DNA from 3 places in the Acidovorax sp. LjRoot66 genome. Region 1 is predicted to be linked to each of the others. Evidence: predicted binding sites of a transcription regulator. Region 1 holds the regulator's gene; each other region holds the start of a gene.
What was found. The regulator FNR, encoded in region 1, switches genes on or off when oxygen is low (the NO sensors DNR and NnrR bind a similar motif). The targets are predictions, from matches to a motif close to TTGATNNNNATCAA.
Positions count from the first base shown of each region.

Region 1 (10,363 bases):
TGCGGCGGTGGCCCCCGGCGATGAGGTCGATGTGCGAGCCCGCACTCCAGGCCGGCAGGGGCGTGCTGCCGGCCGCGGCGATCACGAAGCGGTAGAGGCCTTCGCCCTCGGCGATCTTGTCCTTGAGCACCACCGCGCGGGCAATGCCGTCCTTGGGCGGCGGGCCGATCTGGAACCTGGCGAGGACGGCAGGCGCCTTGTCGGCCTGGCGCTCGGGGTTCTGCAGCGGATCCCACTGCACCCACAGCGCCGACGGGCCGCGGAACGAGGTGTTCGAGAGGAACTCGAACTGCTGCCCTTCGACGAGCGCGATGTGCGGCAGGCGGCGCACGAACTCTTCGAGGAAGATGCGCATCTGCATGCGCCCGATGTTCTTGCCCATGCACTGGTGCGCGCCGTAGCCGAAGGTCAGGTGCTCGACGGCGTTTTCGCGGTGCAGGTCCACGCGGTCGGGGTCTTCGAAGTGGCTGGCGTCCGCATTGGCCGATGCCTGGAACAGCAGCAGCTTGCCGCCCTGCGGGATCTTCACGCCGCCGACCTCGGTGTCGCGTGTGGCCATGCGCCGCCAGGCGATGATGGAGCCCGCCACGCGCAGGCATTCCTCCACCGCATTGGGTATCAGAGCGGGCTGTGCGCAGATTTCCTCCCACGCATGGCGGTGCGACAGCAGTGTCATGAAGGCGTTGGCCGTGGCGTTCGACGTGGTCTCGTGCGCGGCGGCCAGGATGGCCATCATCATCGAGCGCAGGTACGACTTGGTCACGATGTCCGGGTGCGCGTGGTGCTGGCGGATCGAGTCGTACATCCAGCCTTGGCCATCGGGCTGGGCCATCATGGTGTCCAGGATGCCCTGAGCGGTCTGCCAGAAGCGGCCCACGTTGTGGGCGATCTCCAATTGCTCCTGCGCCGTGGGCCGGCCCCAGGTGTTCAGGGTGTGCGCCACCGCGAAGTTGCGCAACTGCTCTGCCCCTTCATCCGGCACCCCGAGGAAGTGCAGCGCGATGGTCAGCGGAATCTCGTAGAACATGTCGGCCACCAGGTTCGCACGCCCCTTGTCCACGAAGCGGTCCATGTATTGGCGCGCCAGGTCGCGGATGGGCTGCTCGTAGTCCATCAGGCGCTCGGGCATGAAGGCGTCCATCAGCAGGCGCCGGCGCGCCATGTGGTCCGGCTCGTCCTCGTTGACCATGGTGCGGTTCATCGCGAAGCCATAGCTCTTGAGGATGGCCAGCACCTCCTCGGTGGCGGGCGTGATCTTTTCGAGCGCGACCGAGGGCGAGAACAGGATGTTGTCGCGGAACACCGCCTTCACGTCCTCGTAGCGCGTCACCACCCAGTAGCCCAACTCGGGGCTGTAGAAGACAGGCTCCTCCTCGCGCGCCCAGCGCACCACCTCGGCCGGGTTTTGCTGGTAGCTGGCGGCGAACGGGTCGAACGCCGCCGCACGCGCGCTCACGGGGCAGCCCGTGGGGCTTTTCTGGGCGGCGGCCATCGCGGCATGGTCGACCGGGCAGCGGGAGGCGTTGGCGGGGGCAGTCATCGTAAATCTCCTTTTGCGTAAATGTATTACGCAATGTAGCGACAATGATTCGGGTTTACCCTGGGTTGCCTTGGTAGCCCATGGCGCGGCTGATGAGCCGCGCTTCCTGCAGCAGTGCGGGGCAGATGGCGCCATCGGGCCGCAGGTCGAAGCCACCCGTGGCCCCCAGGGTGGTTAGGCAGGCGCACACATTGCCGGTGGCGTCGAAGACCGGCGCCGCGAGCGCACTGATGCCCTTGAGCAGCGAGTCGTGGGCGACGGCCCAGCCCCGCGCTCGCACTTGCTGTCGCAACTGCTCGACGGGCCGGGTGCCGTCGAGCTGCGCGCGCCTGTCCGCAGAGGCCTCGGCCAGCTCCTGCTCGGCCATGTCGATCACCAGCCGGTCGCTGGAGAAACCCAGAAACACCCGGCCCGTGGCCGACCACAGCGTGGAGAGCACCGAGCCCGCGCGGATGTTCACCGTGACGGGCAGGGTGGGTTCTTCCATGCGCAGCACGGTGGCCCCCTTGTTGCCCATGACCGCCAGGAAGGCGGTGACCTCCAGCGCCTGGCGCAGCCGCTGCAGGGACGCCTCGCCCAGGCGGATGGGGTCGCACTGGCGCAGGGCCGCCAGGCCAATGGCAATCGACTCCTGCGCCAGGTAGTAGTGCTGGTTGACGGGCGACTGCTCGACAAAGCCCTGCTGGCACAGGCTGGCCAGGTAGCGATGCACCTTGGCAGGGCTCTCGTCCACCTCGGCGGCCGTGGCGGTCAGGCTGGCCGCACCGCCCAGGCGGGTCAGCGCCTTGAGCACGCTGAGCCCCATTTCGGCCGATTGGACGCGTTGCCGGCGGTCGGCCACCCGGGCCGTGGAAGGGGATGTGGTCATGGTGTTTTGGTCGAAAACCTAGGGTAAACGCTGCCCCAGGCTATTACGCATAGCGGAGTAACATCACGCAGATATTAATCCCCTGAGGTGCAGACATGTTGAAGAATCGTCGCTTGTTGGCTGGAATGCTCGCTCTGCCGGCCCTGCTGGCCTGGGCCGCCCCGGCCAGCGCGCAAACCTACCCGGCCAAGGCCATCCGCTGGCTGGTGCCGTACCCGGCGGGCGGCGGCTCCGATTTTCTTGCGCGCACCGTGGGCCAGCAGCTGTCGACCCAGGTCGGCCAGCCGGTGCTGATCGACAACAAGCCCGGTGGCAACACGGCCATCGCCGCCGTGGAAACGGGCCGCGCCGCGCCCGACGGCTACACCATCCTGTCGGCCGACAACGGCACCATGGTGTTCAACCCGGCGCTGTACAGCAAGCTGACCTACAACCCCAGCAAGGACCTGCTGCCCGTGACGCTGATGGGCAAGTTCCCGATGATCCTGGTGGTCAACCCGGGCGCCGACTTCAAGGACGCCAAGGACTTCGTCGCCAAGGCCAAGGCCAAGCCCGGCGCCATGAGCTTCGGCTCGGCCGGCGCAGGCAGCCCGCACCACCTGGCGATGGAGCTGCTCAAGGTCGATGCCGGCCTGTTCATGACCCACATCCCCTACCGCGGCGCTGCGCCGGCGCTCACGGACCTGGCCGGCGGGCAGATCCCGGCCATGATGGTTGACCTGGCCGCCGGTGGCGCCTTCATCAAGGCCGGCAAGGTGCGCCCGCTGGCGGTGGCCAGCGCCAAGCGGCTGCCGCAGCTGCCCGATGTGCCGACCTTCGCCGAACTGGGCTTCAAGAACGTCGAGGCGTCTGCCCAGGTGGGCATCGTCGCGCCCGCAGGCACGCCGGCGGACGTGGTGGCTGCCCTGCAAAAGCAGGTGGCTGCCGCCATCAACCAGCCTGCGGTCAAGCAAAAGCTGGTGGACTTCGGCATCGAGCCCGTGGCCAGCACGCCGGCCCAGTATGCAGACCTGATCCGCACCGAGACGGACCGGTGGCACAAGCTGATCAAGGCGCAGCGCATTACCCTGGACTGACGCCCCTGGCAAGATCCCAAGACCCCATGGCGCCTACTGATTTGCGCCGGGTCTGGTGCCATCGTGCCACTCCCCGTTACAGTTGAAAACTCATCAGTTCAACTCAATACCGGAGAGTTTCATGCTGTCACGCCGCCATTTCCTGGGTGCTGGGCTTGCCGCCCCTGCTTTTTACGCTGCGGGCTCGTTCGTGCCTGTGTGGGCGCAGAATGCGCCCAACTTCGGTACGCCCACCCTGCCCAACCCCGGCTTTCGGCGCATGAAGGTGGGCGATGTGGAGGTGGTGGCGCTGGCCGATGGCGTCACGCGCCGCCCGCTGGGCGAGGAGTTCGTGAAAAACGCGCCGCTGGCCGAAGTGCGTGCGCTGCTCACCTCGCAGGGCCTGCCCACGGACTACATCGACGTGCCCTACACCCCCTTCCTGGTGGTGGCAGGCGGGCGCAAAATCCTGATCGACACGGGCCTGGGCGAGTTTGGCGGCCCCACCACCGGCAAGCTGCTCGACAGCCTGGCCGCTGCAGGCCTGAAGGCCGATGACATCGACACCGTGCTCATCAGCCACTACCACGGCGACCACATCAACGGTATTCGCAATAAGGCGGGCGCGCCGACCTTCCCAAAGGCCAAGGTGCTGGTGCCGGCCGCCGAGCATGCCTTCTGGATGGACGATGCCCGCATGGCGGCTGCGCCCGCGGGCATGAAGGGCGCCTTCGAGAATGTGCGCCGCACCTTTGCCACCATGCCGGCCGACACGCTGGTGCAGTTCGGGGCGGGTACCGAAGTGGCACCGGGCATCCAGTCCGTGGCGGCCTACGGGCACACGCCGGGCCACACCCTGTTTGAGCTCAAGTCCGCCGGCCAGAACTTCTTTTACGTGGCTGACCTGACCAACGTGCCGGCCCTGTTCGCACGCAACCCCGACTGGGCCGTGACCTTCGACATGGATGCCGAGGCCGCACGCAAGGTGCGGCGCGAGGTGTTCCAGCGCATCACCGCCAGCAATGCCATGCTGGGGGGCTTTCACTTCCCGTTCCCGGCTTTCGGGCGCATGGCGGCATCGGGCAATGGCTATGCGTTCCAGCCCGCAGCCTGAAGTGGCCGTTGGCCGGCGCACCGTGCTGGGCGCCGGGCTGGCGTTGACCACGCTGCATGCCTGGGCCGCCCAGGACCCCGAGGCCGAGGCCCTGCTGCGCAAGGGCGGGGTGGTGGCTGCGTTCCGCCACGCGCTGGCGCCCGGCACCTTCGATCCACCGGGGTTTCGCCTGGGCGACTGCGGCACGCAGCGCAACCTCAGCGAAGAAGGGCGCGAGCAGGCACGGCGCACCGGCGTGTGGTTCAAGGAGCGCCAGCTGCAGCCGGCCAAGGTGCTTTCGAGCCCCTGGTGCCGCTGCATCGACAGTGCCACGCTGGCCTTTGCCGCCCCCCAGGTGTGGCCCGCGCTGGGTTCGCCGCGCGGCGCGCCGGAGACCACCGGTGCCAGCCACCTGCGCGAGCTGCGCCAGGCGCTGGTGGCCGCGTCGGCACGGGGCGCAAGCTTCGAGGCCTGGTTCACCCATATGTTCGTGCTGTCCGATCTGGCCAGCACCAACACCAGTTCGGGCGAGGCGCTGATCCTGCGCGCGGACCGCAGCGGCAAGACCGAGGTGCTAGCCCGCCTGCAAGTCTCTTAGCTACAGGTCTGCGAGTTGACGATGCGCTTGAGCGCATCGGTGTCCAGGATGCGCACATGGCGCTGCTTGACCTCGACGATGCCGTCCTCGGCGAACTTGGAGAAGGTGCGGCTCACGGTTTCGAGCTTGAGGCCCAGGTAGCTGCCGATTTCCTCGCGCGTCATGCGCAGCACCAGCTCGGACTGCGAGAACCCGCGCGCGTGCAGGCGCTGCACCAGATTGAGCAGAAAGGCGGCCAGGCGCTCTTCGGCGCGCATGCTGCCCAGCAGCAGCATCACGCCGTGCTCGCGCACGATCTCGCGGCTCATGATCTTGTGCACATGGTGCTGCAGGGCCGTGACCTCGCGCGAGAGCTCCTCGATGCGGTCGAACGGCATCACGCAGACCTCGGCATCTTCGAGCGCCACGGCGTCGCAGGTATGGTGGTCGTTGACGATGCCGTCCAGGCCGATGATCTCGCCCGCCATCTGAAAGCCCGTCACCTGGTCGCGCCCGTCCTCGGTGGCCACGCAGGTCTTGAAGAAGCCGGTGCGGATGGCGTAGAGCGAGGTGAACACCTCGCCGTTGTGGAACAGCGTGCCCCCCCGCTTGACCTTGCGCCGCACGGCCACGATCTCGTCGATGCGCGTGAGCTGCTCGTCGTTCAGGCCCACGGGCATGCACAGCTCACGCAGGTTGCAGTTGGAGCAGGCGACTTTGATGGTGAGCGGGTTCATGGGCACAGCAGCTGATTGGGGGTGCGAACGGATCGCATCCGGGGGGAGGAGCGTGGTGGTGGCTGACATGCATCAAATTGTGGGCCCTGCGACTCCGTGATCACTTGATCTGCGTCAAGGTCGGTGGGCAAAGGCTGCGGCACAGTCAGTACCCAACAAGGAACCGCTCCCCATGACCGCTGTGACGCCCGAACTTCTGAGCCGCTTCGACGTGCCTGGTCCCCGCTACACCTCTTACCCCACGGCTGACCGTTTCGTCGAGGCTTTCGGAGAAGACGAGTATGTGCTGGCCCTGGCCCAGCGCAAGGCGGGCACGCCGGGCAAGGCGTTGCCGCTGTCGCTGTATGTTCACATTCCGTTCTGCGAGTCGCTGTGCTACTACTGCGCCTGCAACAAGATCATCACCAAGCACCACGACCGGGGCGATGTGTACCTGCGCTACCTGGCGCGCGAGGTGGAGCTGCACACGGCCCACTGCGGTACGGGCCAGGTGGTGAGCCAGCTGCACCTGGGCGGGGGCACGCCCACCTTTCTGTCGGACGACAAGCTGCGCGAGCTGATGGCGGTGCTCAGGCGCAGCTTCACGTTTGCGCCGGGCGGCGAATACTCCATCGAGGTGGACCCGCGCACCGTGACCCCCGAGCGCCTGGCGGTGCTGGCCGAGTTGGGGTTCAACCGCCTGAGCTTTGGCGTGCAGGATTTTGATGCCGATGTGCAAAAGGCCGTGCACCGCGTGCAGCCGGCCGCGCAGGTGTTTGCGCTGGTGGAGGCGGCGCGCAGCCTTGGGTTTGACTCGGTCAACGTGGACCTGATCTATGGCCTGCCGCGGCAGACTCCAGAATCCTTCGACCGCACGCTGGAGCAGGTCAAGCAGCTGCGGCCCGACCGCATTGCGCTGTATGCCTATGCCCACCTGCCCGAGCGCTTCAAGCCTCAGCGGCGCATCGTGCCGGCCGAGCTGCCGGCGGCGCCTTCCAAGGTGGCCATGCTCTCGCGCTCGCTGCAGCAGTTCATGGACGCGGGCTATGTGTACGTGGGCATGGACCACTTCGCCCTGCCCACCGACGCGCTGGCCGTGGCCAAGCGCCAGGGGCGGCTGCACCGCAACTTCCAGGGCTACAGCACCCAGCCCGACTGCGACCTGATCGCCCTCGGAGTCTCGGCCATCGGCCGGGTGGGCGCCACCTACAGCCAGAACGCCAAGACCCTGGATGAGTACTACGACCTGCTGGACCAGGGCCGCCTGCCCGTGGTGCGCGGCCTGGCCCTGAACCGCGACGACCTGGTGCGCCGCGCCGTGATCATGGCGCTGATGTGCCAGGGCGAGTTGCTGTTCGAATCCATCGAGGCGGGCTGGCTCATCGACTTCCGGCGCACCTTTGCGTCCGAACTGGAGCAGCTCGCGGGCCTGCAGGCGCAGGGCCTGGTGAGCGTGACGGAGGAGGGGATCACCGTCTCGGCCATGGGCTGGTTCTTCGTGCGCGGCATCGCCATGGTGTTCGACCGCTACCTGCAGGCCGACCGCAACCGCGCCAGATTCTCCCGGATCATCTGACCATGCTGGCCACCCTGGGCTGGACCGCGCTGCTGATGGGCCTGGCCGGTGGCCCGCACTGCCTGGCCATGTGCGCGGCGCCGTGCGGGGCGCTGGTGGGGCAGGGTGGGGAACAACCCGTTCGCTGGGCCGGGCAGGGGGGCGCGGGGCTGGCCGAACCCGCACCATCGCTTGCGCTGGGCCGGCTGCTGGCCTTCCATGGCGGGCGGGTCGCCGGCTACGCTGGCCTGGGCGCGGCTGCTGCCCTGGCCATGGATAGCCTGGCCTGGCTGACCCAGCGCACCGCTGCGCTGCAGCCGGCCTGGACCTTTTTGCACCTGGCCATGATGGCCTGGGGCCTCTTGCTCCTGGTGCAGGCGCGCCAGCCGGCCTGGGTGGAAGGCCTGGGCCGCTCGGTGTGGCGGCGCGTGCAGCCCCTCACGGCGGGGGCGGGCGGTGTGGGTGCGGCCGGGCTGCTCTGGGCGCTGATGCCCTGCGGCCTGCTGTACTCGGCCCTGCTGGTGGCGGCGCTCAGCGGTGGGCCGGTGCAGGGGGGCGCCACCATGGCGCTGTTCGCCCTGGGCAGTGGCCTGTGGCTGGTGGGCGGGCCGTGGCTGTGGTCGCGCCTGCGCAGCCGCATCAACCAGGCCCGGGCCGACTGGGGCACGCGCGTGGCCGGGGGGCTGCTGTGCGCGGCGGCCGGCTGGGCGCTGTGGATGGACCTGGTCTACAAGCCTTCGCTGTGGTGCCGGTGAGACAGCCGGTCAGCCGCCAGCTGTTGTTTTGCGCGTCCTACGCAGTTGCACGGATCGCAGGGCCGCCTGATCGGTGCATTGCCAGGGCTCTGCGTCTGCAGGGGGGCGGCCTGGAGCGAAACGCGGCTTTGGCGCAACGCTCCGGTGCAGGGTTTTCCCCGGGGTGTCGTGCATTGCATCACCGAATTCGGGACAGTATCGCCATGGCTATGTCCTATGACATTGCAGGACAAGACAGGCCTTCAGAACTGGTGATAATGGTGTAACCAATGGTGGCAGCGATGCCGCCGTGCTTCCACCCGTACGCCCCGAAGTGAATTCTTCCATCCTCATCGACATCAGCCAGCTGCGCATCGGCATGTACATCCAGCTCGACCTGGGCTGGATGCACCATCCGTTTCCGGTGAGCAGTTTCCGGGTGGCGTCTGCCGAGCAGATCGCCACCTTGCGCGAACTGGGGCTGACGGAGGTGCGCTACGTCCCCAAGAAGAGCGATCCCGACCTGCGCGAGCTGGCGCTGCCCCCGGTGGGCAGCCACCAGGAGGCGCCGCCCGCCGACGCTCCAGGTGCCGTGCGGGAGGCGACGGCCCCCGCTCCGCTGGCTGTGCCACCCGACCCCGCTGTGGATGAAGCCGCCGCCCGCCGGCGCCGGCTGCTGGAGGCGCAGAACCGTGCCCTGGCCCAGTGCAACCAGCGCTTTGGCGAGGCCACGCGCCGTTATGTGGCGCTGGAGAAGGTGGTCGTGGACCATCCCGAGCGCGCCCGCACCGACGGCGAAGTGCTGGTGGCCGGCTGCGTCAGCGACCTGCTCAACAACGGCGATTCGGTGATCCGCCTGCTCTCCGAAGGCGTGGGCGAGCCCGGGGCGCTGCACCCCGTGAACGTGCTTGTCGTCAGCCTGCTGCTGGGCAAGGCCCTGGGCATGAAGGCCGAGGACCTGCAGGACCTGGGGGTGGCCGCCCTGATCCATGACGTGGGCAAGATGCGCCTGCCCGACGCATTCAAGAACGTACAGGCCCACATGCCCGCGCCCGACCGCGCCCGCTACGAGGGCCATGTGCGTGAATCCGTGGCGCTGGCGGGCCGTATGGGCCTGGGCAAGCCGGTGCTGCTGGCCATTGCGCAGCACCATGAAATGGTGGACGGCAGCGGTTTTCCGATGCGGCTCACGGCGGCAGACCTCTCGCGCCCCGGCCAGGTGCTGGCGCTGGTGAACCACTACGACCGCCTGTGCAGCCCCGGCAGCGGCATGGGCGGGCTGACCCCGCACGAGGCGCTGTCCGTCATCTTCGCCCAGCACAAGGCGCGCTTCGACGCCGTGGTGCTGGGGGCCTTCATCCGCATGATGGGGGTGTACCCGCCGGGCTCCATCGTGCAGCTGGTCAACGACCGCTACGCCATCGTGGCCTCGGTCAACTCCTCGCGGCCGCTGCGCCCCAAGGTCATCGTGCACGACCCGCGCGTGCCCAAGGACGAGGCGCCCATCCTGGACCTGGAGACGGTGCCCGAGCTCGGTATCCGCCGCAGCCTCAAGCCCGCACAGCTGCCGCGCGAGGCGCTCGACTACCTGTCGCCGCGCAAGCGCATCTGCTACTTCTTCGAGCGTGCCGTGGCCCCCGTCCCCGACGAGGGTGGAGCGTGATCCGGCCGCTGCCGCAGGCATGGATCGACGGTTTGCTGGAGGCGGTATGGCTCGTCGATGAAAAGACCCTGTACATCCTGGCCGCCAACCAGGCGGCCGAGCACCTGACGGGCCTGACCATCGCCGACATGCTGGGCACGCCGGTCACCCTGCTGGCGGCCACGCCGCAGGACCAGATCTTCTGGAGCCAGCCGGCCGCCGTGGTAGCCGACGGCATCCATTCGCACACCAGCGTGCTGCACGCCACCGGCATCCTGGTGGCGGTGGAGCGGCGCGTGACGCGCGTGCCCCGGCTCGAAGGCGGCACGGCCTTCCTCGTCACCATGGTGGACCGAAGCCACCAGCAGGCCACCGAGCGCGAGCTCGAAACCCTGTTGGCCGAGCTGCGTGCCACGCTCGATTCGGCCGCCGACGGCATGCTCGTGTGCGGCCTCGATGGGCGGGTGCGCGCCTTCAACCAGCGGCTGGCCCAGCTGTGGAACGTGCCGGCCCCGCTGCTGGTGCGCCGCGACGACGAGGCCTTGTTTGCCCACATGGCCGACCAGGTGGCCGACGTGCCCAC
Region 1 is NZ_CAXUQU020000001.1:5,073,364-5,083,726, reverse strand. It holds gene ACSQ3Y_RS23920 (cytochrome P450/oxidoreductase) at 1-1,540, opposite strand, end outside; gene ACSQ3Y_RS23915 (IclR family transcriptional regulator) at 1,596-2,408, opposite strand; gene ACSQ3Y_RS23910 (Bug family tripartite tricarboxylate transporter substrate binding protein) at 2,504-3,484, shown strand; gene ACSQ3Y_RS23905 (MBL fold metallo-hydrolase) at 3,606-4,577, shown strand; gene ACSQ3Y_RS23900 (histidine phosphatase family protein) at 4,549-5,154, shown strand; gene fnr (fumarate/nitrate reduction transcriptional regulator Fnr) at 5,151-5,870, opposite strand; gene hemN (oxygen-independent coproporphyrinogen III oxidase) at 6,043-7,425, shown strand; gene ACSQ3Y_RS23885 (sulfite exporter TauE/SafE family protein) at 7,428-8,159, shown strand; gene ACSQ3Y_RS23880 (HD-GYP domain-containing protein) at 8,473-9,801, shown strand; gene ACSQ3Y_RS23875 (EAL domain-containing protein) at 9,798-10,363, shown strand, end outside.

Region 2 (10,363 bases), 1.6 Mb from region 1:
GCGGCGGCGCAACCACGGCCAAGGACCTCACCATCAACGGTGCGATCAGCATGTCGCAGGCGCAGCACGGGGCGTTTACCACCGTCAGTGCCACGGGCGGTTCGGACGAGGTGACCATCACCACGGGCGGGGCCGTCACCGCAAAGGCCGGCATTGAAACCTACAAGCTTTCCGGGGGCGGCTCCAACACGCTGACGGTGCTTGCGGGTGCGACACAGATCATCGGCGCAGCGGGCAACGCCACGACGGTGGATATCGGCAGCCACATCGTCAGCGGCACCTGGACGCTGGGCAACGCCAACGATGTGATCGTCGCCTCGGGTGCAAACATCTCCGGCGTCAACGGCGGCGCTGCCACCACGGCGGAAAACCTCACGCTGACCGGCGGCATCATCATGACGCAGGCCCAGAGCTTGGGGCTGACCAACATTTCAGCGACTGGGGGCGCGGACTTCATCACCATCACCACGGGCGGCACCGTCACGGCGCGCGCAGGGGTGGAAACCTACACCGTGTCGGGGGGCGCCTCGAACAACGTCTTCGTACTGGCCTCCACCAGCGTCAACGGCGTGGCGGGCAACGCTACGACGGTGAGCGTGGGTGGCACCACGGTCACCGGCAACTACCAGTTGAGCCACGGTGCAGACGTGCTGGAGGCGACCAATGGCGCCAACATCGCGGGCGCCACGACGAGCTCGGTCGAGAACCTGACGGTCAGCGGCGACATCTCGATGCGTGCAAACCAGTACACTGGCTTCGGCAATATCACGGCCACGGGCAACAACGACAGGATCATCCTCACCTCGGCGCTCAACGGTGGCCAGGTTCTGAATGCAGCAGTGGAGAACTTCACCCTGGCCGCAGGGAACAATTCGGTCACACTGGGTGCCGCGCAGTCGATCAATGCACAGGCCCTCACCGCCGGGCAGTCGCTGGCGCTGGACGGCAGCTTCGCGGCAACCGTCACGCTGGCGGACGGCAATCTCTCGGCCAGCAGCGCCACGGGAAAACTTACGGTGACGGGCGGGACGGCGGCCAATACCATCACGCTGGGCAGCGGCGGCGACACCGTAAATGCCGGTGACGGTGCGGACATCATCACAGGTGGGGCCGGCGTTGATACCCTCAATGGCGAGGATGGCAATGACACATTCCTGTACGGTTCGATGGCGGAGTTTCTGTCGGCAAACGCGCTGCTCGACCTGGTCAATGGCGGCAACGGCATCGACACTGCAGAGATCGGCCCCGCCGCTATCGTCCTGACAACTTCGTCCGACCTGACGCACATGACCAGCGTGGAGCAGATCAAGGCACGAAGCCAGTCCGCGACAAACTTCGCGCACAGCATCGTTGTCAACAGCGACTTCAACCTGGGTGACGTGACCACCATTGATCTTTCGGGCGACACCAAGTTTGGCTCCTCGGCAAACTTCGACATGACCGGCGTCACGCGGGACCTCACGCTCAAGGGTGTGGGCGCGAGCGGGAACAACTTCGTCGGCGGTTCGGGCGTGGACACCATCGTCGGCGGCAGCGGCGCCGACTTCATCTTTTATGCCAACGCGGCCTCGTTTATCTCCGGCACTGCAGTGGTCGACAGCATCGATGGCGGTGGCAGCACCGATGCCATCACGGTCGGTGGCTCGTTCAGCGTCGGCAGCACGCAGTCGCTCGCGCGCATCACCAATGTCGAGGCCCTGCGCAGCGACGTGAATGCGGGCGCTGCCCGAAACTTTGCTTTGACCTTCCAGTCCGACGCCAACCTCGGCTCCATCAGCCAGATTGACCTGGTGTACGACCAGGCCACCGGCTCCACGGCGACGATCAACCTCTCGGGCGTTACGCGAGCTATGACGGTAAGCGGCGTGTTCCAGGGCACCAACGCCATCACCGGCGGCTCGGGCGGGGACACCCTGTCGGGCGGCCGGGTCAACGACACCTTCCGCGGCGGCGGCGGCAACGACACCATCACCACCTCCATCACTGGCACCGCCACCTATGTCTTCGAGGCAACGGCTTCCGCCAACGGCAATGACACCCTGAACGGCGTGCTCAGCACCGGCAAGTTCGATTTCTCGGGGTTTCTCGGCGCACCGGGCGCGCTACTGAACGCTGCGGTGGACGCAACAGCCGATGCTGTGCGCCTGGACCTTACTGCCAACAAGAACATCGGCGTGCGCTACGGAAGCTCAAGCCTGTCCACCACCAACATCAAGACGGCCAGCACGGGAGCCGCCGGCGAAGTCATCATCGCCAACGACGGTAAGGCGGTTGTCTTCTCGTTTGCGAGCGGCAGTACCGGCAACAACGCCAATGGGTCCATCTACTACGTGGAAGACGTTCTTGCAGGTGCTGGCGAGCAATGGGCCGTGTATATGGTGGGCACGATGAGCGGCAGTAACGCCACCATTCTGCAGATGGTGAATCAGGGCATGTACCTGTAGGAGGATGCCGGCTGTCAGGTCTGCGGGCGCTTGTCTCCGTGACGGGCGTACCTTGGCTGCGCCGCCGATCATCCGGTTGCGGACTGGGACAAATGCGCTCTCAGGAGTGCGTGGATGCAATGCCACGCCCGGTCGCACGATCAAAGGCGGATGCCGCTTCCAGCAAGAAATCGGGGTACGCATACTGGTTGCGAAACCCCAGTACCGATGTTTGCATGTCGAGCGCAAGCATTCCCATCTGTTGCCATTACCGGACAGCACTTTCCATCCCGAACTGAAGCCACTCGGTTTGCAGTGCAACGAGATCGCACGGGGTGCATGGGCCTTTGAGCTTTTCGGCAATTGCTGCATGCCGTTGCGCCACTGCCTGGACGGTGTGTGCCTGTGCCTTCCACATGCCGTCAAGGCCGCGGCACAGTGACGTGGCGCAGTCGGCTATGGCTGCAGACTGATGCTGCTGCACAGCGTCCCAGAACCCGCGCAAGGGAGTTGCCGAGGACGGCACTGACGGGAGGGGGAGGGAGTGGACGGTCATGGTCGTTCTTTCCTTGTTGTCGGGTTGGGGGCTTGGCACCTGCATGGCTGGCCTGCTTCACGTTGGCCAGCATTCCTGTGCCCAGGGATGCAACCGTTCGACGCGAGCGCTCTATTCGTCGCCGCGCACCACGAGCACGGGAACGGGGGCGGTGCGAATGACCTGTTCCGCGCCGCTCCCTAGCAACACCCGTCCCAAGCCCTTGCGCCCGTGGGTTCCCACCACGATCAGGTCTGCCTTCCATTCGCGGGCCTGAATGGCCACCGTTTCACCGAGCCGCACGCCAGGAATCTCCGCCAGCACGGAGTCTGACTCCACCCCAGAAGAGCGGGCAATCGCCATCGCATCGGCCAAAAGGCCGTGTGCCTGGTTGCGTGCAACCGGGAGGAGATCGACGCTGTAGTCGTAGCCGGAAATCAGTGCCAGGTCGTCGATGGCATGCACGAGGCGCACCACGGCACCACATTCCCGCGCCAGCCCGAGCGCGGTGGCGAGTGCCTTGTTGGAGGTCTGGCTTCCATCGACGGGAACGAGAATGCGCTTGAACATAGGGTTCTCCTTGGGGTGGGAGTTCCATCATGGATGGACCGGTGCGCGCATCCATTGACCTTGGTCATCCTTGGCGGATACAGCTGGATTTTTCCTGCCGCGCTGCTGTGAGTAACTGGGGCAGGGGAGCAGCGCAGCGGCGATGCGTTGTTTCTTGATCCGCATCAAGTCCCCCCGGTGCGTGGCTCGCGAAGATGATCGATGTCCTGCACGCGCGGCCTCTGGCCTTGAAGGATGTGTGCTGTTGCGCGTCGCAGGCCATCCAGAAAGGTGTCTGATGGATTCGACTGCCAGCAGCCAGGCAACCATGCTCCCGGCCCTCGGCCTGGCCGTGGCGCTGGGTGTCGGTCTTCTCATCGGCACCGAGCGCGAACGGCGCAAGGGGCAAGGCGACGACCGCGAAGTGGCCGGTGTGCGCAGCTTTGCCGTTGCCGCCGTCTGCGGGGCGTTGGCGCAAAGCCTGCCAGTGCCGGGCCTGGTGGCGGTGGGCGCGCTGCTGGTGACCCTGCTGGCGGTGATTGCCTATTTCAAAAGCCGCTCGAAAGACCCGGGGCTGACCACCGAGATGGCCCTGTTCGTCACCTACCTGATCGGGGTGCAGTCGGCCATTTCACCGCCGCTGGGTGCAGCCTGTGGTGCGGGCCTGGCTGCGCTGCTGGCCGCGCGCAGCCATCTCCACCGGTTCGCGACCGAGTTGCTCAGCGAGCAGGAGCTGCATGATGGCTTGCTGCTGATCGCCCTGGCGCTGATCCTTTTGCCGCTGGTTCCATCGCGTCCAATGGACATGCTGGGTGGCATCAATCCGCGCCCGCTGGCCGCGATGGTGCTGCTGATCCTGGCGATGCAGGCGGGCGGCCAGGTCGCGCTGCGCAGGCTGGGCCCCCGCGGCGGGCCGCTGCTGGCAGGCCTCGTTTCGGGCTTTGTCTCCAGCACGGCGTGCATTGCATCGCTGGGCAGCCGGGCCCGTGCCCAGCCGCAGCAGCTGTCGGTCCTGGCGGGGAGCGGCGCTGTCTCGGCATCTGCCACCTGGCTGCAGGCCTTGATGCTGTCGGCGGCGCTCTCACCAAGTGCCGCGTGGGCACTGCTGCCCAGTGCACTTGCTGGGGCGGTGGGTGCGGCTGCGTGCGGCGCAGTTCTTGCCCGCCATGCAGCCGCCCCACCCGAGGCGCTGCCGGACAGCAAGGGCTCCGCCCTGCGCCCCCGCGAGGCCATTCTGGTCGCGCTGGTACTTGCGGGTGTGACCTTGCTGGTGGGAAACGCCCAGCGCCATCTGGGCGACACGGCAGGCAACATCGGCGTGGCGTTGGCAGCGCTGCTCGATCCCCACGCCTCCATCGCCGCGCTGGCCGCGCTGCATGCCGCCGGCCGTGTATCTGCCGATCACTGGATCGCAGGCGTGCTGGTGGCCATCGGTGCCAACACGTTGACCCGTTGCGTGGTGGCAGCCGTAGCGGGCGGCAAATGGTTCGCTGCACGCATTGCGGGGGCGCTGGCGTGCAGCCTGGCCCTCGCATCGCTGACGGCGTGGTGGACCCTGCTGGGGTGATTCACTGTTCAACCTGCCAGTCCCTTGATGGGCACCAAGCCGCAAGAAGGTAGCGGCTGACACAGTCAGCCATGACCACTGCGTCCATGCCTTCGACCCGCGCTGCGAACAGCGGCGCGTGGCCAAGATCCGCATCCATCAGAGCCATGGGCAGATGCAGACCGGTACAAGGACAAGGCCGCAGCAAAGGCGCCGTACCGAGTGGGCCTGCCAGACCTGCGCATTCAGTAGTACGGAACGGACCTCTCCCCGCGCTCAGCCCGTGTGCACTGGGCCTTCCAAAAGTGCTCCATCAATCGCCAGACTGCGTTGCACCACGAAACGCGATGCGGACTATCGCGGCGTTGCTCCGCCACACGAACCATCCCATCCGCACAGGTGCTTTGGCTGCGCTCAAGCATCAGGGCGGACCGCTGCCGATTTGCGGTTGGCCGAATCCCGCACCACGTTGCAAACCTGCACGCGGTACTCCGAAAAGAACACCTGTCGCCCCATCTTCTTGGCCCCAACGTGCTCTGGGTGGGCCGCCCAGGCCTTTAGACCTTCTTCGGACTCAAACTCCACGATCGTTACCCGTTCGCCGTCGTCGGCCGTGAAGCCCTTGTGCGAAACGTAGCCGGCAATGCCTCGGACCAACTCGCTCATCCGCGCTGCGGATTTCTGGTATTCGCCCTGGAATTGGGCGTTCAATCTGGATCTGAAAACGGTGACGATCATGGATCCTCTTTCAACGCAAAGTGTGCACTTCAAAGACAAAGTGATTGCAGTCTAGAAAGCATCGTTCGTCTCGTAAAATGAATAATTAAAATCATTTCATTCTTGAATTGAGAATATGGACTTGCCCGATCTGCGCGTTTTCAAGGCTGTGGCTACGGCTGGTGGCATCACACGGGCGGCGGCTTTGCTGCATCGCGTTCCGTCCAATGTCACGACGCGCATCAAAAATCTCGAAAGCAATCTCGGCGTCACACTCTTTGACCGGGAAAATCGGCAGTTTCAGTTGTCGCCGCAAGGAAAAGTGTTGCTCGAATACGCCAATCGCTTGCTCTCCTTGGCCGAGGAGGCGCGCGGTGCAATGCACGAGCAGGTGCCGCGTGGCGTGCTTCATTTGGGTGCGATGGAGAGCACCGCTGCCATTCGCCTTCCGTCGCTGATCGGGCAGATTCACGATAACTACCCGGATCTTTCCATCGAACTTCGCACGGGCGCGCCGCGCCCGCTGACGGCGCGCGTGCTGTCTGGCGAGCTGGACGCGGCGCTGGTGGCAGAACCCGTGTCCGACCCGCAGCTGGACAGCCTGGTGGCGTACACGGAGCAACTGGTCGTCATCGGACCGGCCGGGCATCCGCCGATCCGCTCTGCCCATGACATTCGAAAAGGCACGTTGCTGGTCTTTGAACCGGACTGTCCGCATCGCCAGCGACTGGAGGCCTGGTGTGCACGAGACAATATGGCACCGAGTCGAATCATTGAGCTTGGGTCTTACCACGCCATCCTTGGATGTTGTGTGGCGGGCATGGGCGTCGCGCTCATTCCGACGGCAGTGCTGGACACTTACACCGAACGCGCCAGGCTTTCGGAGCACAAGCTCAAGGGCGACTTCCGAACGGTGAAGACCTTGCTCATCTGGCGCAGGGATTCGCCACAACCCAAGGTGAAGGTCCTTGCAGATTTGATCCGGCAGGGGCAACGGCCACCGCGGCAACGCCGCGTCGATTGACGCAGCCCGGTCAGTCCTGGTCCAGGCGTATCCTTGGCGTTGTCTGCAGATGGTAGAAAGCTGCTATCGGTTGCCTGCTTCGGGGCAAGGCTGAAAATCAGCCCTGGGCGATGGATTCAACCGGTCGTGCACCTCCCTTGGTCCACCTCAGGGCAACTGAGCAATGCGGGGATTCCCAGTTGCAGCAGCTTGCGGGTGTGCAATTGAGCCGATCTGGGTGGCCAGCGCCCGCCGTTCCCACTGTCACCGGACTGGGTGCTCAGCAGCGGCAGAAATACGCAGCCTGGCGGTACAAGGCGCCATCACTCTTCCCCGCGCTTGCGGTGGACGCTCTGCCGCAAGGCCCTGGCGGCTTTCGATGAAGCTTCTGCCGCCGCTTTGGCCGCCTTCTGCATGGCAAGTTCGGCCTGTTCAAGCGCCTCGCGGGTGGCAAGGGCTGCCTGCTGCGTGTCTTGCCTGCTCGCCTGCAAGGACCGCTTGGCCGCGTCGTCAGCCTTTTGCAGCGCCTCACTTGCCAGTTCAGATGCTTTGCGTGCCTCGGCGCGGGCGAGGATTGCAGCCTCTTTGCTCTGGTCGATGGCCTTGTCTGCCGACGCGGCGGCTTTTTCTTCGAACCGGACCGTTGCCTCGGCGGCCTTGCGCGCTGCCCGCTGTATGCCTTGCGCCAGCGCCCTGGAAACCTTGCCTGCGGCCATCCTGCTCTTGTCTGCGGCGGCTTTGGCTGCCGCTGTGGCCTGTCGGGCCGCGATCTCTGCGTCGTGGGCTGCCCTTGCGGCCACACTGTCTGCCGATGGGTTGGCCTGGGGTGCTGGTGGCCGGGCTGAGGGATCGCCTGCTTGCGCTGCGAAGGCGGTGAGGCTGGCCGTGACCAAGGTGAGCACAATGATTTTGGGCAGTGGGTGCGCCATCTGGAACTCCTGTCAACAAGAATGAAAGGGGCTGGGGCAGGTGGCCGCTGCCCCGTTTCGTCACGGCGACATCGGCCTGTGCGGTTGGGCGTGGCGCCTGGTCAATCGAAGGTGATCCACGCCACGAACATCCGCACCGCCAACCATATTGCTGCCGTCGCGCACACCAGGCCCAGTGCGCCAATGATCCATAGACGGGGCGTCATCGAGTGGCCCCTCCACAAAGATGGAGCAGTGTGCAGGTCAAGGCTTTTGGCGCTTGAAGGTGCTGAAGTCGATCAGGGAGTAGATCGGGCAGGTTCCCATGACACCTGTGAGAAGCAGCACGAAACCGATGTAGCCCCAGGGGCCAATGGTTCCCATGGCGGCCAGGCTGATCAGCAGCACCCCCGCAGCCAGCCGTACGGCCCGGTCCAATACCCCGACATTGCTTTGAAGAAATGACATGGCAGCTCCTTGATGGTCATGGCCCATGGTGCGCGTCCTGGCCATGGCCCCATTGAGGCAGATCAATCAATAGTCCACTGAAACCGAGGAATCGGCTGTGCGCCGGGGAGGCAGGGGGATGCAGCGCAAGGCGCGGGCTGCGGCCAAGGCTGGCCGCCTTGGCAAAGCCCGCAACGCCGCGATGCGCCCGCTGCCGCCCCGGCCCGAAGGGTGAGGGCCTGGCAGGGCCGCACTCGTCGTTGACGTGCTCGCCGGATGTGCAATCCGGCTGCGCCCGCCGCCCAGATTGCGGCCTTGCCAGACCCTCACGCACAGCCGATTCCTCGGTTTCAGTGGACTAGCCCAATCCAGGGCCCGTCTTCCATTGACCCAGGTCAATGGTGTCCAGGGCCAATGGGCCTAACGTGTGTGCACGGCAGGGCTTGGGCGTGCGTCGTCCAAAGCCACGGACCACCACGTAGATCGGAGACAAGCATGCGCATCGACTTTCTGGGCGGAACAGGCACCGTCACCGGTTCGAAATACCTGCTGACCCACCATGGGCGCCGGCTGTTGGTCGACTGCGGTCTTTTCCAGGGGCTCAAGCAGTTGAGGCTGCACAACTGGGATCCGTTGCCGGTGGATGCTGCCAGCATCGATGCCGTCTTGCTCACCCATGCGCACCTGGACCACAGTGGCTATGTGCCGCGGTTGGTGAAATCAGGATTTCGCGGAAAGGTGTATTGCACAGCGGCCACGCGCGAGCTGTGCCAATTGCTGCTGCCCGACTCGGGATGGCTGCAGGAAGAGGACGCAGAGTACGCCAACCGCCATGGCCATTCCAGGCACAAGCCTTCGCTGCCGCTCTACACCCAGGAGGATGCCCGCCTGGCACTCGAGGCGTTCGAGGAGATCCCCTTCGGGCACGAATGCTCGCCCTGGAGCGGCTGGTCATGGCGGCTGCAGCGTGCGGGGCACATCCTCGGGGCCGCCAGTGCGCGCATTGCCTGGGACGGTGGTAGCCTGCTGTTTTCGGGTGATGTGGGGCGAAGCGATGACCTCCTCATGCGGCCGCCGCAAACCGTCGAAAAGGCAGACTACGTGGTGGTCGAGTCCACCTACGGCAACCGCCAGCATCCTCAAGAGGATGGACTCGTCGAGCTCGCCTCGGTCATCAACCGCACGGCGGCCCGGGGCGGCATCGTGGTCGCACCCGCATTTGCAGTGGGTCGGGCGCAGACCTTGATCCATGCCATCCAGTTGCTCAAGTCAGCGCGGCGCATTCCGGACCTTCCGGTCTACCTCAACAGCCCGATGGCTGCGGACGTCACCGGCCTTTACAAGAACCACGCGGACGAACATCGGTTGGGGGCGATCGAGTGCGAGGCGATGAGCGTGCAAACCACCATCGTCAACACCGTGGAGGAGTCACGCCGGCTCAACAGCCTGAGCTATCCCTCGGTCATCGTCTCCGCCAGCGGCATGGCCACCGGCGGCAGGGTGCTGCACCACCTGAAGGCCTATGCGCCGGACAGAAAGAACGCGATCCTGTTTGCGGGCTTTCAGGCCGCGGGGACCCGGGGCCAGGCCCTTGTGGACGGTGCAGATGCCATCAAGATCCACGGCGCGTACGTGAAGGTGCGGGCGGAGGTCGCCAACCTGCAACAGTTTTCTGCGCACGCGGACCGCCGCCAGTTGCTCGACTGGCTCGGCGTGCAGCATTCACCGCGCCGCGTCTTTGTGACCCACGGAGAGCCGGTGGCAGCGGATGCGATGCGCTTGGCCATCGAGGAAACCTACGGCTGGGACTGCACCGTGCCCGAGTACCGGCAGTCCTTTGAGCTTTGAGTAACTACCGACAGTTGCACGGCCACCATGGTCAAGGCAGGCAGGGTCTGCAGGGGACCGCACCATGGTTGGTCAATTCGCCGCCTGCTTGGCGCTGTCGCGAATGCTCTGTGCCGTCTGCCCGAACAATACCTTCTTCTGCTCGTCCGTCATCGGCTTGCGCAGGTCCTTGAGCAGGTCCAGCCCACGCTGGACGGCGGGGCGCTCCATCAACGTGTCGTGCCAGCGCTTGAGGTGCGGAAAGTTTTCGAGCGGGATCTCGTACGCCACATGCGAGCGTATCCAGGGCAGGCTGGCCATGTCGGCAATCGAATAGTCGTCGCCCGCCACGTAGGCGCCGGTGCGCGCGAGCTGGCCGTCGAGCACGCCGTACAGGCGGTTCACTTC
Region 2 is NZ_CAXUQU020000001.1:3,465,242-3,475,604, forward strand. It holds gene ACSQ3Y_RS16260 (beta strand repeat-containing protein) at 1-2,444, shown strand, start outside; gene ACSQ3Y_RS16265 (phasin family protein) at 2,692-3,024, opposite strand; gene ACSQ3Y_RS16270 (universal stress protein) at 3,091-3,528, opposite strand; gene ACSQ3Y_RS16275 (MgtC/SapB family protein) at 3,806-5,074, shown strand; gene ACSQ3Y_RS16280 (antibiotic biosynthesis monooxygenase family protein) at 5,468-5,791, opposite strand; gene ACSQ3Y_RS16285 (LysR substrate-binding domain-containing protein) at 5,907-6,794, shown strand; gene ACSQ3Y_RS16290 (hypothetical protein) at 7,097-7,702, opposite strand; gene ACSQ3Y_RS16295 (YgaP family membrane protein) at 7,946-8,149, opposite strand; gene ACSQ3Y_RS16300 (MBL fold metallo-hydrolase RNA specificity domain-containing protein) at 8,624-9,976, shown strand; gene ACSQ3Y_RS16305 (glutathione binding-like protein) at 10,049-10,363, opposite strand, start outside.
Region 2: the regulator FNR is predicted to act here: its motif matches at 8,514-8,527, upstream of ACSQ3Y_RS16300 (MBL fold metallo-hydrolase RNA specificity domain-containing protein).

Region 3 (10,363 bases), 4.3 Mb from region 1:
GGTCGGCCACGGCGCGGATGTGCGAGTTGACCCCGAAGATCTCCTGCAGCACGACCACGGCGCCGCGTGGGGCGGTATCGGGCTCGGCCACCCAGGCGGGAAAGACGAAGCCGTCGGCGGACTTCAGATCGACAAATTGGCCCATGGTGCAACTCCTTGAAGACGAAAAAACCAGACAGATAGAGAATGGAAGGGGGCCAACCAGGCCCCGCAGGGGTCCCCGGCAATGCTGTAATGCCCCATTCTTGCAGGAGACGCCGATTTGGACAAAGTCGCATTGATTACCGGGGGCAGCCGGGGCATTGGCGCCGCCACCGCCGTGCTGGCCGCCAGCCAGGGCTGGGCCGTGGCCGTGAACTACCTGGCCAACCAGGCCGCCGCCGAGGCCGTGGTGCAGCAGATCCGCGCCCAGGGCGGCCAGGCCATCGCCGTGCAGGGCGACGTGGCCCATGAAGAGCAGGTGCTGGCCATGTTCGCAGCGGTCGATGCACAGCTCGGTCGCCTCACGGCCCTGGTGAACAACGCCGGGGTGGTGGATGTGACGGCCCGTGTGGACGAGATGGGCGTAGCGCGCCTGCGCCGCATGTTCGAGACGAATGTGATCGGCGCCATTGTCTGCGCCCGCGAGGCGGTACGGCGCATGAGCACGCGCCATGGCGGCACGGGTGGCTCCATCGTCAATGTGTCCAGCGCCGCCTCGCGCCTGGGCTCGGCCCACCAGTATGTGGACTATGCGGCCAGCAAGGGCGCCATCGACAGCTTCACCATCGGCCTGGCGCGCGAGGTGGCAGCCGAGGGTATCCGGGTGAATGCCGTGCGACCGGGGCTCATCGAGACCGAGATCCACGCCAGCGGCGGCCTGCCCGACCGGGTGCAGGACCTGGCCCACCAGGTGCCCATGCAGCGCGGCGGCACGGCCGACGAGGTGGCCCAGGTCATCGTGTGGCTGATGTCCGATGCATCGCCCTACACCACCATGTCATTTTTAGACGTCTCTGGAGGCCGTTGATATGGACCTGAAACCCCTCATCACCTTGCTGGCCATCGTGAACCCGCTGGCCATCGTGCCCTTCTTCATCCACTACACGCAGGGGTTTTCGGCGGCGCAGCGGCGCGCCACGATCCGCACGGCGGCGTTTGCCTCGTTCTGCGTGATCGCGGCCTGTGCGCTGCTGGGCCTGCAGATCCTGGAGTTCTTCAACATCTCGCTGCAGAGCTTCCAGGTGGGCGGGGGCATGCTGCTGCTGATCAGCGCGATGAACATGCTCAACGCCCAGCCGGCCGAAGCCAAGCCCATGACCAATGAGCTGGAGGAAGGTGTGGAGAAGGCGGCCACGGGCTCCAGCATCGCGGTGGTGCCGCTGACCATTCCACTGCTCACGGGGCCGGCCAGCATGTCCACCGTGGTAATTTATGCCGACAGGGCACAGACCATCTGGCAGCAGCTGGCGCTGGTGGGCTACGGCGTGGTGATCGCCCTGGCCACGGCGGTGTGTTTTTCGCTGGCCGACCCGATCGCTCGCGTGCTGGGCAAGACCGGCATCAACGTGATGACGCGGCTCATGGGTCTGATCCTCGCAGCCCTGGCGGTGGAAGTGATGGCCGACGGCCTGGGCAAGCTGTTCCCGGTGCTGGTGGCGCGTTGATTTCGCTGCGCACCATGCCGGCACGCCTGCTGCTGCTGGAAGACGACCCGGCCATCGCGCGCACCGTGGCCTATGCGCTGGAGCGCGAAGGCCTGGCGGTGACGCACAGCCTGCTGGTGCACGATGCACGCCAGCAGATGCGCCAGCAGCCCTTCGACCTGCTGGTGCTGGACGTGGGCCTGCCCGATGGCAGCGGGCTGGACCTGCTGCGCGAGCTGCGTGGCGCGCCTGCCACCGCCACCCTGCCGGTGCTGGTGCTCAGCGCGCACGGTGAAGAAATCGACCGCGTGCTGGGCCTGGAGCTGGGGGCCGACGACTACCTGGCCAAGCCCTTCAGCCCGCGCGAGCTGGGGGCGCGTGTGAAGGCCCTGCTGCGCCGCGCCAGTGCGCACACTGCCGCCATCGCCACGACAGCCCCTGCGCCGCTGTTCCACGACGACGAGGCCGGTCAGCGCATCAGCCTGCGCGGCCAGCCGCTGGCGCTCACGCGGCGCGAATACCGGCTACTGGCCTGCCTGCTGCGCGGCGCGGGACGCATCCACTCGCGCGATGCGCTGCTGGCCGCGGCCTGGGGCGACGACAGCGAGAGCACCGACCGCACGGTGGACACGCACATCAAGACGCTGCGCGCCAAGCTGCGTGAGATCGATTCCAGCCGCGAATACATCAGCACACACCGCGGCATGGGCTACTGCCTGGACCCGTAGACAAGGACTGCCGCCTATGCGCCTGGGCATCCGCCTGCTGTTCGCCTTCTTCCTGATCAACGGCATCGCTGCCTTCTTCGTGCTGCGCGTGTTCACGGCCGAGATCAAGCCCAGTGTGCGCGAGGTGATGGAGGACATGATGGTGGACACCGCCAACATCCTGGCCGAGCTGGCCAGCGATGACCTGGCGGCCGGCCGGCTGGAGGATGGCGCGGCGGGCAGTGCCTTTGCCCAGCATGTGCGTCACTACGCCACCCGGCCCATTGATGCGGCGATCTGGGGCTTTTCCAAGCAGTCGCTGGACTACCGCATCTACGTGACCGACGCCACGGGCCGGGTGCTGTTCGATTCGGAAAACCGCGCGGTGGGGGCCGACTATTCGCAGTGGCGCGACGTCGCGCGCACCCTGCGCGGCGAGTACGGCGCGCGCTCCACCCGCGACGTGGAGGGCGACGACACCAGCGGGGTGATGCATGTGGCCGCCCCCATCTACGTGCCGGGCACGGCGGCCGAGGGCAGCCGCATCGCCGGCGTGCTCACCGTGGCCAAGCCCACGCGCACAGTGCAGCGCTTCATCGACCGGGCCGAGAACAAGGTGCTGGCCAGCGGCGTGCTGCTGCTGGTGCTGTCGGCCGCCGTCGGCGTGGCCGTGACACTTTGGATGGTGTGGAACGTGCGCCGCCTGCGCGACTATGCGCTGAGCGTGCAGGGCCCCGCTGCGGGCGACCACGATTCGCCGCCCACCACGGCCCTGGCCGTGCCCAAGGTGCCGGGCGAGCTGGGCGACCTGGCCCGCGCCATGGACCGCATGCGCGCGCGGCTGGAGGGGCGCGACTACATCGAAGGCTATGTGCGCGCCCTCACCCACGAGCTCAAGAGCCCCGTGGCCGCCATCCGCGGCGCCGGCGAGCTGCTGCAGGACGATCTGCCCCCGGCCGACCGCGCCGAATTTGCCACCCAGGTGGTGCAGCAGGCCGAGCGTCTGCAGCGCATCATCGACCGACTGCTGGAGCTGAGCAAGCTGGAGCAACGCCACCATGCCGATGCGCCCGTGCCCGTGGCGCTGCAGGACTGCGCGCGCGCCGCCGTGGCCCACACGCAAGGGCGCGCGGGCCAGCGCGGCATCGCCCTGGCCGTCACCGGCAGCGGTGCCAGCGGCCCTTGGGAGGCCGAGCTCGTGACCCTGGCCCTGACCAACCTGCTCGACAACGCCATCGATTTCGCCCCGGCCGGCAGCCGCGTGCAGGTGGAGCTGGCCGGCAGCACCGTGGCCGTGCAGGACAGCGGCCCGGGCGTGCCCGACTACGCCCTGCCGCGCCTGGGCGAGCGTTTCTTCACCACCGCACGGCCCGGCGGCGAGCGCAGCGGATCGGGCCTAGGGCTGGCCATCGTGCGGCGCGTGATGGCGCTGCACGGCGGGCAGATGGTGGTGCGCAATACGGCGCCGGGGCTGCGGGTGGAGCTGGAGTTCCGCAGCGACTAGCCAGCGGTGGCAAGCCGTGGCTGGGCGTTCAGGAAGTGGACCAGATCGCCGATGGTGGTGACCCGGTCGTAGAAGGGATTGGCCTGCGGGCAAGAGAGGTCGCGGCCCGCGCGCTGGGCCATATTTACAAGGACATCGTCCAGGTCTTCAGAGTCCAGCAGCAGATCGTCCTTCAGACGGTCTGTCGCACGCAGCGGCAGCACCCACCTTGCCGAGTAATAGCGCTGAAGCTCCTCGTACACCGACCGAACGACCCAGGTGTCCACCTTCCGGCAGTCGATGGCCCGGGCAAATTGGCATATGGACTCTCCCGACCGCGCCTGCACCCATTGCACCAGACGCTTGTTCTGCTGCCGCCCCTCGATGGCCACCAGAGCCCAGAGCGCCGCGGCTATCGCGCACCCAGTGACGGGATAGGCCCACAAGAAGAGCAGCAGTGAGCGCAGCAGTGCCAATGCAGCCACAGCCACGAAGATGCGGCCGAGCCAAGGCATGGCGGGGCGCTGGACCTTGGGCATGAACCGGGAAGCTCTGCGCACGGTGATCCTCCTGCAGTGGCTGAAGAAAAGCCATTCTGCCACCGGCTCCACTTCACACTGCCCTCACAAACTTCATCGCCCCCTCACACCCGCCGCCAACACTGCCTCCACCTAATTCCCTATGGAGGATCTCTTGAAATACCCCTTGTTCACCAAACTGGGCGCACTCGCGGTCATCGTGCTGCTGCTGCTCATCGGGCTGGGCCTGATCGAGGACGTGGTGCGCGACCGGCAGCGCTACCGCAGCATGACGGCGCAGAGCGTGGCCGACAGCCTGGCCGGGCCGCAAACGCTGATGGGCCCGATGATCCACAGCGCCTGTGTGGAAAGCTGGGACGTGGAGACCGGCAAGGGCGAGGAGCGCCGCACGGTGGAGCAGCGGCGCGAGTTTTTGCTCACGGCCATGCCCGAGCAGCTCAAGGTGGTCACCGGCGCAGCGATGGAAGAGCGCGCGCGCGGCCTGCACAAGGTCAACACCTACAACCTCAAGTCGCACGTCACCGCGCAGTGGGGGGCGCTCACCAGCCTGCAACCGCAAAGCACCATGAAGGGCTCGCGCATGAACTGCGGCGCGCCCATCCTGATGGTGGCCGTGGGCGATGCGCGCGGCATCCGCACGGCGCGGGTCACGCTGGGCGAGCAGGCGCTGGTGCTCAAGCCCGGCACCTTCCACCCCACCTACACCCGTGGCCTGCATGCCGGCCTGCCCGAGTCGGTGCGCGGCCAGGCCACAGGCCTGACCGCCACGCTGGACCTGGAGCTGGTGGGCACGGAGCGCCTGGCCATCGTGCCGATCGGGGGCAACACCGAAGTACAGATGAGCAGCAGTTGGCCCCACCCTTCGTTCTCGGGGCAGTTTCTTCCGTCCGAGCGCGAGGTGACCAAGGCAGGTTTCACCGCCCGCTGGCGCCTGTCCTCGCTGGCGACCACCGCACAGAAAGACATTGCCGACGGCAAGCGGGTGTGCGTGAACAGCGGCGGCGGTGGCGACGACAGCAGTGAGTACGCCACGGGCAACGCCACCCCGCGCGAATGCGCCGAAAGCTTCAGCGTGGCCTTCGTGGACCCGGTCAACCCCTACACACTGGCCGATCGGGCCACCAAGTACGGCGTGCTGTTCATCGCCCTGACCTTCGTGGCCGTGGGCCTGTTCGAGTTGATGAAGAAGCTGCGCGTGCACCCGGTGCAGTACCTGCTGGTGGGCAGTGCGCTGTGCAGCTTCTTCCTGCTGCTGGTGAGCCTGTCGGAGCACCTGCCGTTCGGCATCTCCTACGGCGTTGCGGCCACCGCCTGCGTGCTGCTGCTGGCCTACTATGCAAGCCACATGCTGGGCAGCCTGGCGCGCGGCATACCGCTGGGTGCGGGGATCGCGCTGCTGTACGGCCTGCTGTACGTGCTGCTGCAGCTGGAGCAGACGGCGCTGGCCGTGGGTTCCATCGCGCTGTTCCTGGTACTGGCCGCCGTGATGGTACTGACCCGCAAGGTGAACTGGTATGGACTGACCTCACCCGCCGGCACGCCCCGCCCACCCCTGCCGCCACGGGAGCCACCCAGCGTGCCCCCGCCCCACTCGGGCCTGGCCACCTCCACCCAGCCAGGGCGTCCATGATGCACAGCACCGAGCAGCCCACCACCTCGCCCGCATTGGCCTGGGCACACCACCTCAGTGCCGCAGCCACCACCCACCCGGCACCGGACCTGTCGGACGCGGAGGCCCGGCGTGTGCAGCGCTACCGCGACCAGTTGCTGGCGGCCCTGCAGGCGCACGACCGTGCCGCGCTGCACAGCGCCAAGCAGGCCGTGCTGCGGGCAGCCTATGGCCCGCCGGGCACATCCGGGCCACCCGCCTCGGCGGCGCTGCGCTCTGCACTGCGGGATCTGTCTTGGCACATGGCGATTGTGCTGCTTCCACGCCATCCCACCAGTGCGCTGAGCCACTGAGGTACGCGCCGTGCCAACGCTCAGGCTGGCACGGGCTGGGCCGAAGGCGAGCAGCTGGCACTGCCGCAGCCGTGCACCAGCCCCTGGGGCAAGGCCTCGGGGGCCTTCACCACACCGGTGGCCGCGTCGAACCCCACGCGGCGCAGGTGCAGCGCCAGGGCGGCGTCCATGCTCTGCGCATGCTGAGGAAACCACAGCGCCAGTTCGCCGGCCATCATGCGCAGCACCTGCAGCTCACCCCGGCCAGCACGCTCAGCCCCTTCGCGCATGACCTGCAGCACCACCTTGTGCTGCATGCTGTGGCAGTTGCCCGCTGCAAAGCGCGTGCCGGCCATCCACTGGTCTTCCATGCCGAAATGCTGCTCTGTGTGGGCAATGAGCGCCTGCCAGCGCGCCAGCAGTTGCGCATCGTCCGAATGCTCCGCCCGCGCCAGGAGCTCGACGAACTCCTCATGGGTCTCGTCCATCAGCGGCAGGTCCAGTGCCAGTGCGTCAGACCATTCCAGTGCTGCCATGTGCCGTTCCGTTCTTGCAAGCCAATTGAAGGGCCAGCTTAGAGGCGCAAGGCCAAGGCCGCTTTGATGCAGGTCAGACACCATGGCGCAGCTCCATGACAAAGCCCCGCACGGGGCGGGGCTAGGTGAAGCACCATCGGCCCTGAAGGCCGTGGTGCGGGGGCTGGCCCGAGATTTAGCTCTGGCCGTACATGCGCTTGGCGTCGTCCACACACTTGGACTTGGCATCACCGCTCATGGCGTCGCAACGCTCCTTGGCGGCCTTGTAGTTGGCTTCGTTCTTTTCGGCCGATGCGTCCTTGCGGGCTTCGGCGACCTGGGCGCCCTTCTCGGCGGCATTGTCGGCAGGCTTGGCTGCGGCCTTGGCCACCTTGGCGTTTTCCTTGGCGGTGGTGTGGGCTGCCTTGGCATCCTTCACGCACACGTCCTTGGCGTTGCCCTTCAAGTCATCGCACTTTTCCTTGGCCACATCGTAGTCGGCGTCGGCACGTGCCATGCGGGCCTTGTTCGTGGCCTTGTCGGAAGGCTTGTGCTGGGCATCCAGTTCGGCCTTGGCCACGTTTTCGGCGCCCTTGGCTTCCTTGACGCAGATGTCCTTGGCGTTGTCCTTCAGGGTGTCGCAATTGGTCTTGGCAGCCTTGTAGTCGGCAGAGATCTTGTCCTTGGCCGTCTTGTACTCGGCGTCGGTCATGGCCATCGCGGAAGTGGCCAGCAGGCCGGCGGCGATGGAAGCGATCAGGGTGCGTGCGAATTTCATGGTTTTCTCCTCGGGGTCTCAGGGGATGTCTTGTAGGGGTGCTGAAAGAGCGTTGTGCATTCGGTAGCCCGCCAGCTGCAGGGCCTTGGGCCCTGGAGGGTTCTGGCTACCGGTGCGCCAAGGCCATGTCAGTCGTTGAAGCGGAAGTCGGGATGGCGGGTTTGCCAGTCGCTGAGCTGCTTTTCGGCGGCGTCGCGGGCAATGCCCTGGCGTTCCTGCAGCTTGCCCAGGAACTGCTCGCGCTTGCCGTCGATGACGTCCAGGTCATCGTTGGTGAGCTTGCCCCACTGTTCGGTGATCTTGCCGGTGAACTGCTTCCAGTTGCCCTTGATGGTGTCTTCGTTCATGGTGTGCATCCTCGAAAAAATTCGCTTCAGCCATCCACTCGGTTTGCGTGGAACACTTGCGTGATGCGATGGAGAGACTGTAAGAAGGAGTCCGCCTGCGGCGCGTAGTCCGCACCGTGGTACCCACGTCGGCGCACGCCTACGGGCATGCCGGACAAGCACCCGCTAAAGCAGCCTGGGTGTTTCAATCGTTGAAAAAGCAGGTGTTGCTGCTGCGCATCGCGCCATGCGGCCCTCTCCTCTGTACGAGGCCAGCACGTTTCTTTTGGTAACGCTTACTGTCGGGTAGGGAATGCCACTTTTGTAGGAGGTTGCCTACACTTCTGTACAAATCTTCACAAAAGTCGCTATGACACACGCCCACGAAGCATCCGATGCAGCCTTGGCAGCACCGCTGCACGCCCGCACAGCCTCCTCTTTGTCGCCGGCTGATGCAGCGCCAACAGCATCGGACTCCGCGGGCGCTCCCTGGCTCAAGCTGTCGGCGGCAGCCGCCGCCAGCGCGGCCCTCGCGGCCTGCGGCGGCGGCGAGGCCGAAGCCGAGGCCCCCCAGGCGCTCAAGCAGGCCGACAACGCGCCCCGCATGCCCCTGCTGGGCGACATGGGCGGCTCGGGCTCCTTCCGGTCGGACCAGGCGGCCAGCCGCACGCCCACACCCGACGAACTGATGGACTGGGCGGAGATGGTCTTCCCGCAGTACTTCGACTCGCACCAGGCCACAGTGACCAGCGGCACGCTCGTCTTCCGCTACTACGGGGGCACGCGCAACTACCTGGGTGTGTACCAGGGCAACGTTGTGGTGCTGGGCCCGCCCACCAACAACGCCGTGGTCAACGTCGGCGCGCTGGCCAGCTTTGGCGATGCGGTCTTCTCCAGCGGCCGGCCGCTCAACGACCAGGACGCTGCTCGCTTTCTGCTGCAGGCAGGGTTCGCCGCCACCACGCAGGACATCGCCACCGTCCGCTCCATCGGCTTCGACGCCTGGCTGAACTCGCAGTTCAACGCCCCCATCGGCATATCGGGCTGGGAGTGGCTCAACCAGCGCGGGTATGCGGCGGTCGACAATTCCACGGCCTACTACGACAACACCTATCCGGGCGACTGCATGATCTGGTCGCAGCTCATGACATCGCCCGATGGCCTGCGCAAGCGGGTCGCGCTGGCGCTGTCGGAGATCTTCGTGGTTTCGCTCTCGGGCCTGGACTTCAACTGGCGCAGCCACGCCATCGCGCACTACTGGGACACCCTGGTATTCCATTCGTTCGGCAACTTCCGCAACCTGCTGCAGGACGTGTCGCTCAACCCCGCGATGGGCTACTACCTCAACACCCGCGGCAACCAGAAGGAGAACACCGCCACGGGCCGCCAGCCGGATGAGAACTATGCGCGCGAGGTCATGCAGCTCATGTCCATCGGGCTGGTCATGCTCAACATCGACGGCACCGTGCGCCGCGACGGCGCGGGCCAGCCCATCGAAAGCTACAGCCAGTCCGACGTGACCAACCTGGCGCGCGTGTTCACGGGCTACGATTACAACCAGTCGCTGAACCAGCAGGGCACCGTGCCCGGCACGACACGCACAGTGCCCAACACGGCGTTCACGCGGCTGCCCATGTCGCTCAATGCCTCGCTGCACTCCAACCTGGCGGTCAACTTCCTGGGTGCCTCCATTCCGGCCAATACGCCCGGTGCCGCGGCCCTGGCCACGGCAATGGACACCCTGTTCTACCACGGCAACGTGGCGCCGTTCATCTGCAAGCAGCTGATCCAGCGGCTGGTTACCAGCAACCCCTCGCCGGCCTATGTGGCGCGCGTTGCCAGCGTGTTCAACAACAACGGTGCCAGCGTGCGCGGCGACATGAAGGCGGTGGTCCGCGCCATCCTGCTCGACGATGAAGCGCGTTCGTCCGCGGGACTCACACAACCGGGCTTCGGCAAGCTGCGCGAGCCCATGCTGCGCCTGGTGCAGTGGGGTCGCACCTTCAACATCAGCTCCACCTTCGGCAGCTGGAAGATCGGGGACACCAGCTCCGCCAGTTCGCGCCTGGGCCAGAGCCCGCTGCGCTCACCCTCGGTGTTCAACTTCTTTCGGCCCGGCTATGTGCCGCCGTCCACGGCCCTGGCCCAGAGCGGTGCCGTGGCGCCCGAGTTCCAGCTGGTCAACGAAAGCAGCGTGGGCGGCTACCTGAACTACATCCAGGGCGTGATCCGCAACGGCATCTACGTGAACGCGCCCGACCTGCCCAACAACGGCAGCAACGGGAACAACGGCTATGACATCAAGGCGCTGTACACGCATGAGATGGTGCTGGTCGTCGACCCCGACGCCCTGGTCGCGCGCATCAACCTGCTGATGTGTGCGGGCCAGCTGTCGGCCGCCACCGTGAAACTGATTGCCGATGCGATCAAGGCAACACCCGTCACGGCC
Region 3 is NZ_CAXUQU020000001.1:814,104-824,466, reverse strand. It holds gene ACSQ3Y_RS03805 (dienelactone hydrolase family protein) at 1-145, opposite strand, end outside; gene ACSQ3Y_RS03800 (SDR family oxidoreductase) at 263-1,009, shown strand; gene ACSQ3Y_RS03795 (MarC family protein) at 1,011-1,646, shown strand; gene creB (two-component system response regulator CreB) at 1,661-2,353, shown strand; gene creC (two-component system sensor histidine kinase CreC) at 2,370-3,836, shown strand; gene ACSQ3Y_RS03780 (hypothetical protein) at 3,833-4,375, opposite strand; gene creD (cell envelope integrity protein CreD) at 4,497-5,984, shown strand; gene ACSQ3Y_RS03770 (hypothetical protein) at 5,981-6,316, shown strand; gene ACSQ3Y_RS03765 (hemerythrin domain-containing protein) at 6,337-6,831, opposite strand; gene ACSQ3Y_RS03760 (hypothetical protein) at 7,007-7,588, opposite strand; gene ACSQ3Y_RS03755 (CsbD family protein) at 7,717-7,935, opposite strand; gene ACSQ3Y_RS03750 (DUF1800 domain-containing protein) at 8,285-10,363, shown strand, end outside.
Region 3: the regulator FNR is predicted to act here: its motif matches at 6,895-6,908, upstream of ACSQ3Y_RS03765 (hemerythrin domain-containing protein).